Regions from separate parts of the Streptomyces sp. NBC_00212 genome, predicted to be linked through region 1. Evidence: riboswitches for the same ligand, from Rfam matches in the RefSeq annotation. Region 1 holds a riboswitch; each other region holds the start of a gene.
The links. A riboswitch is a leader RNA that binds a small molecule or an ion and turns the genes downstream of it on or off. The one in region 1 is predicted to bind S-adenosylmethionine.
Positions count from the first base shown of each region.

Region 2: another riboswitch for S-adenosylmethionine. It lies ahead of OHA17_RS04040 (glutathione S-transferase family protein); the one in region 1 lies ahead of thrC (threonine synthase).
Region 3: another riboswitch for S-adenosylmethionine. It lies ahead of OHA17_RS28795 (aminotransferase class V-fold PLP-dependent enzyme); the one in region 1 lies ahead of thrC (threonine synthase).

Region 1 covers NZ_CP108115.1:3,979,534-3,982,800, reverse strand. The annotation lists gene OHA17_RS18175 (trehalose-6-phosphate synthase) at 1-257, opposite strand, end outside; gene OHA17_RS18170 (glucosyl-3-phosphoglycerate synthase) at 332-1,297, opposite strand; SAM riboswitch class I at 1,434-1,589, shown strand; gene thrC (threonine synthase) at 1,607-2,905, shown strand; gene OHA17_RS18160 (MoaD/ThiS family protein) at 2,980-3,255, shown strand.
Region 2 covers NZ_CP108115.1:858,988-862,254, forward strand. The annotation lists gene OHA17_RS04030 (LLM class flavin-dependent oxidoreductase) at 1-794, opposite strand, end outside; gene OHA17_RS04035 (putative leader peptide) at 866-1,246, opposite strand; SAM riboswitch class IV at 1,553-1,696, shown strand; gene OHA17_RS04040 (glutathione S-transferase family protein) at 1,947-2,729, shown strand; gene OHA17_RS04045 (hypothetical protein) at 2,805-3,158, shown strand.
Region 3 covers NZ_CP108115.1:6,318,802-6,322,068, forward strand. The annotation lists gene trpD (anthranilate phosphoribosyltransferase) at 184-1,248, shown strand; SAM riboswitch class IV at 1,334-1,451, shown strand; gene OHA17_RS28795 (aminotransferase class V-fold PLP-dependent enzyme) at 1,699-3,087, shown strand.

The DNA.
Region 1 (3,267 bases):
ACGGCCGGGTCGATGTCCAGCATCCGGACGCCCGTCTCACCCACGCCGCGTCGCACCGCCTCGCGGTCGCCGTCGCCGAGCGCCGCGCACACCCACACCGACTCCACGTCGGAGCCGATCGCGCTGAGCCCCGAGACGAGCCCGCCCCCGCCCCGCTTGGATTCGAGGGACCCGTCCTCCTTCAGGGCATACGAGACGGGGCCGCGATTCGACGCGACGAGTACCTGGGCCCTGGGGGCGGCGTGCGCGGTGACCATGTTGCGGAACCTAGCCCACCCCGCAACCCCTCAAACACCCGTACGCCCGCCCCCGGGAGCGGGATCCGGCCGTCCTACGCCGCCCGGTGCACCGCGTACTCCTCGATGTCCCGCATGGGCGGCCGCTCCTCGGTGTCGACGGCGTACGTGTGCGGTACGAAGCCGTGCTCACCGCGCTCGAACTGGGTCAGCTCGGGCCGTACGAGATGGCCCCGGGACAGCCTCAGCTGCGCGGTGCGGTAGATCGCGGCGGCCATCCGGCCGAGCGCCGGCCCGTCCTGGTGGCGGTGCCTGCGTACGCCCACGTCGACCTGGGCCAGCGCGTCGAGGCCCACCGTGTGCAGCGCGTCGACGAGCAGCGCGAGCTCCACTCCGTACCCGACGGGGAACGGCAGCCGCTCCAGGAGTGAGCGCCGGGCCGCGTACTCGCCGCCCAACGGCTGGACAATTCCGGCCAGTTGGGGCCAGTGGAGGTTGAGCAGCGGCCGCGCCACGAGCTCGGTGACCCGGCCCCCCTGGCTCGCCGTCTCCCCGAAGGGGCTGTCCGCTCCGAAGGGGCGGTCGTACATCGCCTTGACGAAGTCCACGTCCGGGTCGGTCAGGAGCGGCCCGACGATCCCGGAGACGAACCCCGCGTCGAAGTCCTTCAGGTCCGCGTCGATGAAGCACACGACGTCGCCGCTGGTCACGAGCAGCGAGCGCCACAGCACCTCGCCCTTGCCGGGCAGCGCGGGTATGCGGGGCAGGATCGCGTCCCGGTGGACGACCCGGGCGCCGGCCTTCGCCGCGACCTCGGCCGTACGGTCGGTGGAGCCGGAGTCGATCACCACGAGCTCGTCGACCAGGGGGACGGAATCGGTCATCAGCTCGCGCCGGATCGCGGCCACGATGTCACCGACGGTGGCCTCCTCGTCGAGGGCGGGCAGCACGACACTGACGGTCGTACCGGTGCGCTGTTTCGCGGCCAGGATCCGCTCGATCGGCCGCTCCGCCGCGGACCAGGAACGCCTGCTCAGCCAGCGTTCCACCTCTTCCAGCACGGTTCCTGGCCTCCTCGTGTGATCCATCTCGCGGTTCGGACGACTATCTCAACCGTCCCGGGCTTCGGTTACAGTCTTGAACAACGCGGATGACCGTCGCATGTCGGGGGTCGTCGTCACGCTGACAATCGAATACCGCTCATCCAGAGGGGCAGAGGGAAACGGCCCGTTGAAGCCCCGGCAACCCTCCAGTCGGTTCTCGTCGATCTCTACGATCCAAGACACGAGGCCACCGGCTAGGGAAGGTGCCAAATCCGTCTCATGGCGACGTTCGCCGTGAGGAAGATGAGGAGAAAGGGCCTCCCCTCCATGTCTGCACAGACTGTCGAAAACCGTACCTCTGCCGACAATGCCGTTGATCTCGGTCCGGCGTCCGGGCTTTCCTGCCGCGAGTGCGGCCAGCGTTTCGAACTTGGCCCGATCTTCGCCTGCGAACTGTGTTTCGGACCGCTCGAAGTGGCTTATGACCTGCCGCTCGGCGACCCCGAGGCGCTGCGCAAGCGGATCGAGGCGGGCCCCGAGAACATCTGGCGTTACGCGCCGCTGCTGCCCGTCCCCGCCGACGTCGCCGACAAGCCGAACCTGAACCCGGGCTTCACCAAGCTCGTCAAGGCCGAGAACCTGGCGCGCGAGCTGGGCGTCGAGCCCGGCAAGCTGTTCGTCAAGGACGACTCGGGCAACCCGACGCACTCCTTCAAGGACCGCGTCGTCGCCCAGGCCCTGGAGGCCGCCCGCGCCTTCGGCTTCACCACCCTCTCCTGCTCCTCCACCGGAAACCTCGCGGGCGCGGTCGGCGCCGCCGCCGCGCGGGCCGGCTTCCGCTCCTGCGTGTTCATCCCGCACGACCTGGAGCAGGGCAAGGTCGTCATGGCCGCGGTGTACGGCGGCGAGCTCGTCGGCATCGAGGGCAACTACGACGACGTGAACCGCTTCTGCTCCGAGCTCATCGGCGACCCGCTCGGCGAGGGCTGGGGCTTCGTCAACGTCAACCTGCGGCCGTACTACGGCGAGGGTTCCAAGACGCTGGCGTACGAGATCTGCGAGCAGCTCGGCTGGCAGCTGCCGGACCAGCTGGTCATCCCGATCGCCTCGGGCTCCCAGCTCACCAAGATCGACAAGGGCCTCCAGGAGCTGATCAAGCTCGGCCTCGTCGAGGACAAGCCGTACAAGATCTTCGGCGCGCAGGCCGAGGGCTGCTCCCCGGTGTCGACCGCCTTCAAGGCCGGGCACGACGTCGTACGCCCCCAGAAGCCGGACACCATCGCCAAGTCCCTCGCGATCGGCAACCCGGCGGACGGCCCGTACGTCCTGGACATCGCGCGCCGTACCGGCGGCGCGGTGGAGGACGTGAACGACGAGCAGATCGTCGACGCGATCAAGCTGCTCGCCCGGACCGAGGGCATCTTCGCGGAGACCGCGGGCGGTGTGACGGTCGGCGTCACCAAGAAGCTCATCGAGGCCGGTCTCATCGACCCGTCGCTCACCACGGTCGTGCTCAACACCGGTGACGGGCTCAAGACCCTGGACGCGGTGGCCGCCACGTCCCAGGCGACCGCGACCATCCGCCCGAGCCTGGACGCCTTCCGCGAGGCCGGCCTCGCCCACTGAGGCGCTGAGGCGCTGAGCCACGAGGCGGGCCTCGGCCCACTGAGCCACTGCTGAACGACTAGGAGCACCGAACCATGAGCGTGAACGTCCGCATCCCCACGATTCTCCGCACCTACACCGGTGGCCAGGCCGAGGTCGCCGCCGAGGGAGCCACCCTCGCCGAGGTCATCGCCGACCTGGAGAAGAACCACACCGGCATCGCCGCGCGCGTCCTGGACGACCAGGGCAAGCTGCGCCGCTTCGTCAACGTGTACGTCAACGACGACGACGTGCGCTTCGAGCAGGGCCTCCAGACGGCCACGCCCGAGGGCGCCGGCGTCTCGATCATCCCGGCGGTCGCGGGCGGCTGATCCGCCGTCTTC
Region 2 (3,267 bases), 3.1 Mb from region 1:
TGGTCGGTGTCGTGCGGGGTGACGTACCCGATGTCGGCGGCCCTGGCCACCAGCCGGTACGGGACGGTCGCGTGGGCGAGCGCGCTGACGACCGGCTGCCCCTGCGGCGGGCGCGGGGTGATCGAGGGGCCCTTCACTTTGAAGTGCTCGCCCTCGAAGTCGATGTAGTGCAGTTTCTCGCGGTCGATGAAACGCCCGGTCGCCACGTCCCGGATCTCGGCGTCGTCCTCCCAGCTGTCCCAGAGCCTGCGCACTACCTCGACGTAGTCGGCCGCCTCGTCGAAGTGCGGGCGCACCGCGACCTGCCCGGCAGGGGTGTTGTAGCCTCCGGCAGGCAGCGGCGGGACGGTCCGGCGCCCGAAGTGCGCGGCCTCGTTGGGGCGCGCGTCGATCTGCACGCGTACGCCCGCGCGGCCCGCACTGACGTAGTCGAGCGTGGCGATCGCCTTCGAGATGTGGAACGGCTCGGTGTGCGTGGTCACCACGGTCGGCACCACTCCGATGTGCCGGGTCCGTGGCGCGATGCGGGCGGCGATGAGGACGGCGTCCAGGCGGCCGCGCACCTGGTCGGTACGGTCGTCGGGCTCGGTGAGCAGCGACGACTGCAATCCGAGACCGTCCTCGATGGTCACGAGGTCGAGCAGTCCGTGTTCGGCTTCCACGACGAGGTCGGCCCAGTACCCGGCGGTGAGCAGATCGCGGGGGCGGGCCACCGGCTCCCGCCAGGACGCCGGATGCCAGCCGGTGCCGTCGAGAGCGACAGCGAGGTGCAAAGGAGAGGGTGATGAGGTCACGGCAGTGACGCCTTCCTGAAGATCCGTACGAGAAAGCCCGCCCCGTGCGAGGGCGTGGCCGCGAGGGAACGTCAGGGGCGACAGAGCGCGCCGGCGACGCGCAGCAGGTCGATGTGATGCCGGGAGTACAAGTACAGACGGCGGGGCGGCACCGGCTTCGCGACACGGCGAGGGGACAACGCGAGCACCCAGCTCACCGCCCCTCCCGCCCGGTGTGCCCGGGATCCTTGCCGACGCGGCGCGGACGGCTCCCCGGCGGGGGGCCGCGCGCTCTTCAGCAAGTCCAACACCACAACTACTCCTTTCCTTCCCGGAGTTCGACCCCTTGTTTCGTCATGGCCGACGAGGTCTCTGCACGGGCTCGGCGCAAGCCTGCGGTGACGCGCGTGGGGGCCGTGAGCCGGGGGACTGTCGAGCGCAGGGGGTCGCAGCGACAGCGGTGGGCGCACCACAGGCCCAGGGAACTGTCAGCCTCGGCAGAGGGCGCTACTCATGGCCGTACACAGCGCGCTGCTGACACGCAGCAGGTCGACGGCCCGGTCCGTACACAGGAGGATGCGGCCGTGGTGCCGCCGAGCGGCCGTCCCGTCAGCTGCGCGCATCACTGTCACCGTCACTTCTCCGGGCCCGGGGGCCGCACGTCGTTCGCGGAACGTAGCCAGGCGCCGAGGGGAATGTCAACGCACCGGACCACCAGATGAGACCGCTCGCCCAGGCTTCTTGACGGCGCAACGAAGCCCGCTCAGACTGGCGTCGACGGTCACGATTGTCAGCGCCCACACCGCGGTTTGCCCGCTTCAGTGGTCATCGGCCCCGGCCCGCTGACAGGCAACCCTTCCGCCGCGACGGGGTGCCCCGGGTGACGACCGGGTTCCGTCGGCACGGCGGGGCAAGCGTGGTCTCGCGTCTCGCGAGCCCCGGGAGTGAGGCGGGTGGACATGCCCAGGAGCGGCTTGACCAGGCGCCTGCACATCGATCTCCAGCGCATCTCCAGCGCTTACTGATCCGCGTTTGATCTGCGTTTGATCTGCGATCGACCGGGTCTGATTCCGCACGATCCGGACGGTCGCCTGTCAGCGCAGCCGCCCCCGCATCCCATCCGGCCGCTCATGCCCGCAAAGCCGTAGTGGCATCTCATTCCCAGGGAGAGTCATGCCCGAGACAGTTTCCCGCAGTTCCCGCACAGCCGCCTCCACCGGCTGCCAGCCGCCGGCGCCCGCTCCGGGTCCGCGATCCAGGACGATCACGGCACCCCCTCAGCCCCGTCGTTTCCGCAGCCGGATCGGCGTCGGCGCGGCCAGCGGCTTCTATCCCGCGCCCCGGCGCTACGACCTGTTTCTGTGCGCGAGTTGTCCCCGCTCGCTGCGCATCTCGATCACCCTCGACCTGCTCGGCCTGCGCCAGTCGGTCGCCACGACGCTCCTGACCTCCCTTGCCGCGACCCCCGACGGCTACGCCGAACTGCACCGCGCGTACGAGACCACGGTCCACCACTTCGACGGACCCCTGGCGGCGCCCGCGCTGCGCGACCGCTGGAGCGGACGGATCGTCAGCAACCACACCCCCGACATCCTCCGCGACCTGGCGGGCTCCCTCGCCGGTGAGGAAGGCGCCCAGCACGCGCCTCTCCGGCCGCCGCGCCTCGTCGCGGACATCGAAGCCCTCAGCACCCTGCTGGACCGGGACGTCACTCCGGCCGCGCGACCCTCGGCGCGACAGGCGGCACTGGCCCTGCTGGACCGCGGCCTCGCCCGCCACCCCTACGCACTGGGAACGGAGTTGACTGCCGCGGACGTGGACGTGTGGGTGGCGCTCGTCCGCCTCGACCGGGACGAGCTGAGGTGTGCATCCCCTCGGCTCGGGGACTACGTGCGACGGCTCGGCGACCGTCCCGCTTTCCGGAGCGCGATCAAGACGATGTACGACGCGGCATAGAGCCCACGCGGACCGCCCGGGTCACCGCGTCGAGAGCGCACCTCGGCCTCGCCGCTCCACGACCAGTACTCGGCGGTGCCCTTGTACGGGCAGATGCACCTCGCCCAGATCTTCTCGACCCGGCACGACCTCGACATCTACCGGCTCTGCCTCGACGTCCACACTCGGCTTCGCGACTTCCTCACCCAGTACGCCGAAGACCGCCCACTGCTCGGGGAAACCCTAGAAAACTGGCTCTACCCGCTGGCGTCCATGTCGGCCTACACCCTGACCCGGCTACGCCAGCCGTCCCCTCGCGATCTGCTCAACATCGACCTGGGCCACCTCAACGAGCCGCTCATGACCCGCATGACCGGAACCTTGGAGCAGAACTTCAAGACCGCCCTGCGCCACAGCAAAGCCGACGGCGTCGACCGCATCGAAAGGTGATCCGCACCGGCCGGCGTGTAGGAGCGAGGGGAAAGCCCCTGCTCGCGGACACCACAGCAAGATCCGGACCATATACGGACCAACTCTGCTCCGCAGCGCGAGCTCCCAC
Region 3 (3,267 bases), 2.3 Mb from region 1:
CCGCTTGATCTGACGGTCGCCACAACCGAGGCTCCGGCCCGGCCCCTTCGCGGGGGCCGGGCCGGAGTCTTTTGCGTACGCGTTTCTCTACGGCGTCCGCAGTGCGGGCACGGGCGCGGGGTGCCCCGTCGCTGTCGATAGGCTGGCGGGCGGTATCCAGTCCCTTGACCACCAGGAGCGAGCATGAGCGCTGTTACCCCCACCGGAGGCGACACCGTGGCGGCCCACTCCTGGCCGGGCGTCCTGGACGCGCTCCTGAGCGGCACCGACCAGAGCGCGGACGTGACCGCGTGGGCGATGGACAGGATCATGCGCGGGGAGGCCACCGACGCCCAGATCGCCGCCTTCGCGGTGGCCCTGCGGGCCAAGGGCGAGACGGTCGCCGAGATCACCGGCCTGGTGCGCACCATGTACGAGCACGCCAACCTCATCGAGGTACCGGGCCCCAGCGTCGACATCGTCGGCACCGGCGGCGACAACGCCAAGACCGTCAACATCTCCACCATGTCGGCGATCGTGGTGGCCGGCACCGGCGCCAAGGTCGTCAAACATGGCAACCGGGCCGCCTCCTCGGCCAGCGGAGCGTCCGACGTACTGGAGAAGCTCGGCGTCAACCTCGACCTCAGCCCGCAGCGGGTCGTCGAGGTCGCGGAGGAGGCCGGCATCACCTTCTGCTTCGCGGTCAAGTTCCACCCGGCGCTGCGCTACGTCGCCGCGGCCCGCCGCGAGATGGGGATCCGCACCACCTTCAACTTCCTCGGCCCGCTGACCAATCCGGCGCGGGTACGGGCCCAGGCGACCGGCGTCGCGGACGCGCGGATGGCGCCCATCGTGGCGGGCGTGCTCGCCGAACGCGGCTCCTCCGCGCTGGTCTTCCGCGGTGACGACGGCCTCGACGAACTGACCACCACCGGGACGTCCCGGGTGTGGGTGGTGCGCGACGGCCGGGTCCGCGAGGAGAGCTTCGACCCGCGGGATGTGGGCATCGAGATCGTGCCCATCGAGGCGCTGCGCGGCGCGGACTCCTCGTACAACGCCGATGTCGCCCGGCGCCTGCTTGCGGGGGAGCGCGGGCCGGTGCGGGACGCGGTGCTGCTCAACTCGGCCGCTGCCCTCGTCGCCCTCGAACCGGGACAGGGCCCGCTCGCCGGGCAGCTCGGCGCCGCCATGGCCCGGGCTGCCGAGGCCATCGACTCCGGGGCGGCCCAGCGCGCCCTGGAGCGCTGGGTCGCGGCCAGCAACGCGTAGCCCGTACCTGATGTGACGCAAGGCGCAGTCCAGATCGCGGACTGTGCCTTGCGCACGCCGGGACGTGTGGCAGGATGCTGTTCAAGGTCATGAGTGACAGCGATTTAGGCCCCGGCTCGCTGTCCGGCAACCCTCCGTCCGTGGCGGGGTGCCCCGGGTGAAGACCAGGTCGTAGGCAGCAAGGCCTACGGCAAGCGCGGACCCCTGGACATCGTTGGATGTCACAGCCCTGGGGTCCTGGTCCTCAAGGGAGCAGTCTCGTGAGCAAGCGAATGCGATAGGGCGTACCGCCCCTTCTTCACAACCCTCCGCGCACCCGTCTCGGGCTGCGTGTTCGAGGTCAACACCCGTACACGGCAAGGCAGTTGAGCCCTCTCGATCGCAGCAGGGTCGCGCCGCCGTACCCGGGGTCCGAAGTCAACTCGCCTTTTCCTGCCAGGAGATACCGCCATGTCCGCACGCCCTGCCGCCACCACCACTGCTACCGCCGTCGAGTCCGCCGACCCCTGCTGTGCGGCGCCGCTGCCGGTGCTCGGCCGCGATGTCACCGTGCCGCTGGTCACCGGCGGCGAGGTGACCTACGCCGCCCTCGACTACGCGGCGAGCGCACCCGCCCTCCAGCGGGTCTGGGACGACGTCGCCGCGTACGCCCCCTACTACGGCAGCGTGCACCGCGGGGCCGGCTACCTCTCGCAGCTCTCCACCGACCTGTTCGAGAACAGCCGCGAGACGGTGGCCGAGTTCCTCGACTGCCGCCCCGGCGACCAGATCGTCTTCACCCGCTCCACCACGGACTCGCTGAACCTGCTCGCCCAGGTGATCCCGGCTAACTGCGAGGTCTTCGTCTTCGAGACCGAGCACCACGCCTCGCTGCTGCCGTGGCGCGACGCCCGCGTGACGTACCTGAACGCGCCGCGCACCCCGCAGCAGGCCGTCGAGACGCTGGAGCGCGCGCTCGCCGACCGCGACCCCTACGGCCCCGCCCTCGTCTGTGTCACCGGCGCGTCCAACGTCACCGGCGAGCTGTGGCCGGTACGGGAACTCGCCGCCGCCGCGCACGCCCACGGCGCCCGCATCGTCCTCGACGCCGCCCAGCTCGCGCCCCATCACCCCGTATCCGTACGGGAGTTGGACGTCGACTGGATCGCCTTCTCCGGGCACAAGCTGTACGCGCCCTTCGGCTCGGGCGTGCTCGCCGGGCGCGCGGACTGGCTCCAGGAGTCCGAGCCCTACCTGGCCGGCGGCGGCGCCTCCAAGAAGGTCGCGCGGCGCGCCGACGGCGGCGTGGACGTGGAGTGGCACACCACGGCCGCCCGCCACGAGGCCGGATCGCCCAACGTCATCGGCGTCTACTCCATCGCCTCCGCCTGCAAGGCGCTGACCGAGGCGGGCTTCGACTCGCTGGTCGAGCGGGAGCGGCACCTGATCGCGAAGGTGCGGGCCGGCCTGGCGGAGGTGCCCGAGGTCCGGGTCCTGTCGCTCTTCGGCGACGACGCGCCCCGGGTCGGCGTCATCTCGTTCGTCGTCGACGGCTGGAACAGCTCGCACTTCGCGGCGGCGCTCTCGGCGGAGTACGGCATCGGCGTGCGCGACGGCCTGTTCTGCGCCCACCCGCTGGTGCGCACCCTGCTCGGCAGCGACCCGCAGGACCCGGGCGAGTGCGGGGCCCCCGAGGCCGAGCCGGGCGAGCGCTCCCTGAACGCGATCCGGGTCAGCTTCGGGGCGGGGACGCCGGACGAGCACGTGGACCGCTTCGTGCGGGCGGTGCGGGAGCTGGTCACGCAGGGTGCGAAGTGGCAGTACCGCACGGAGTCGGGCCGCTGCGTCCCGGCGGTGTAACCCCGCCGGGCCACGCCTCCCTGGGGCTCCGCCCCAGACCCCGGGGAGTCTGCCCACCCGCCCGCCCGTCGCGCGGGGTTGGTTGGTTCCGCCCCTGGGGCTGCGCCCCAGACCCCATGCGGGGGCTTCGCCCCCTGCACCCCCTGTCGCGCCTCAAGGGCGCTCGTCCTCAATCGCCGG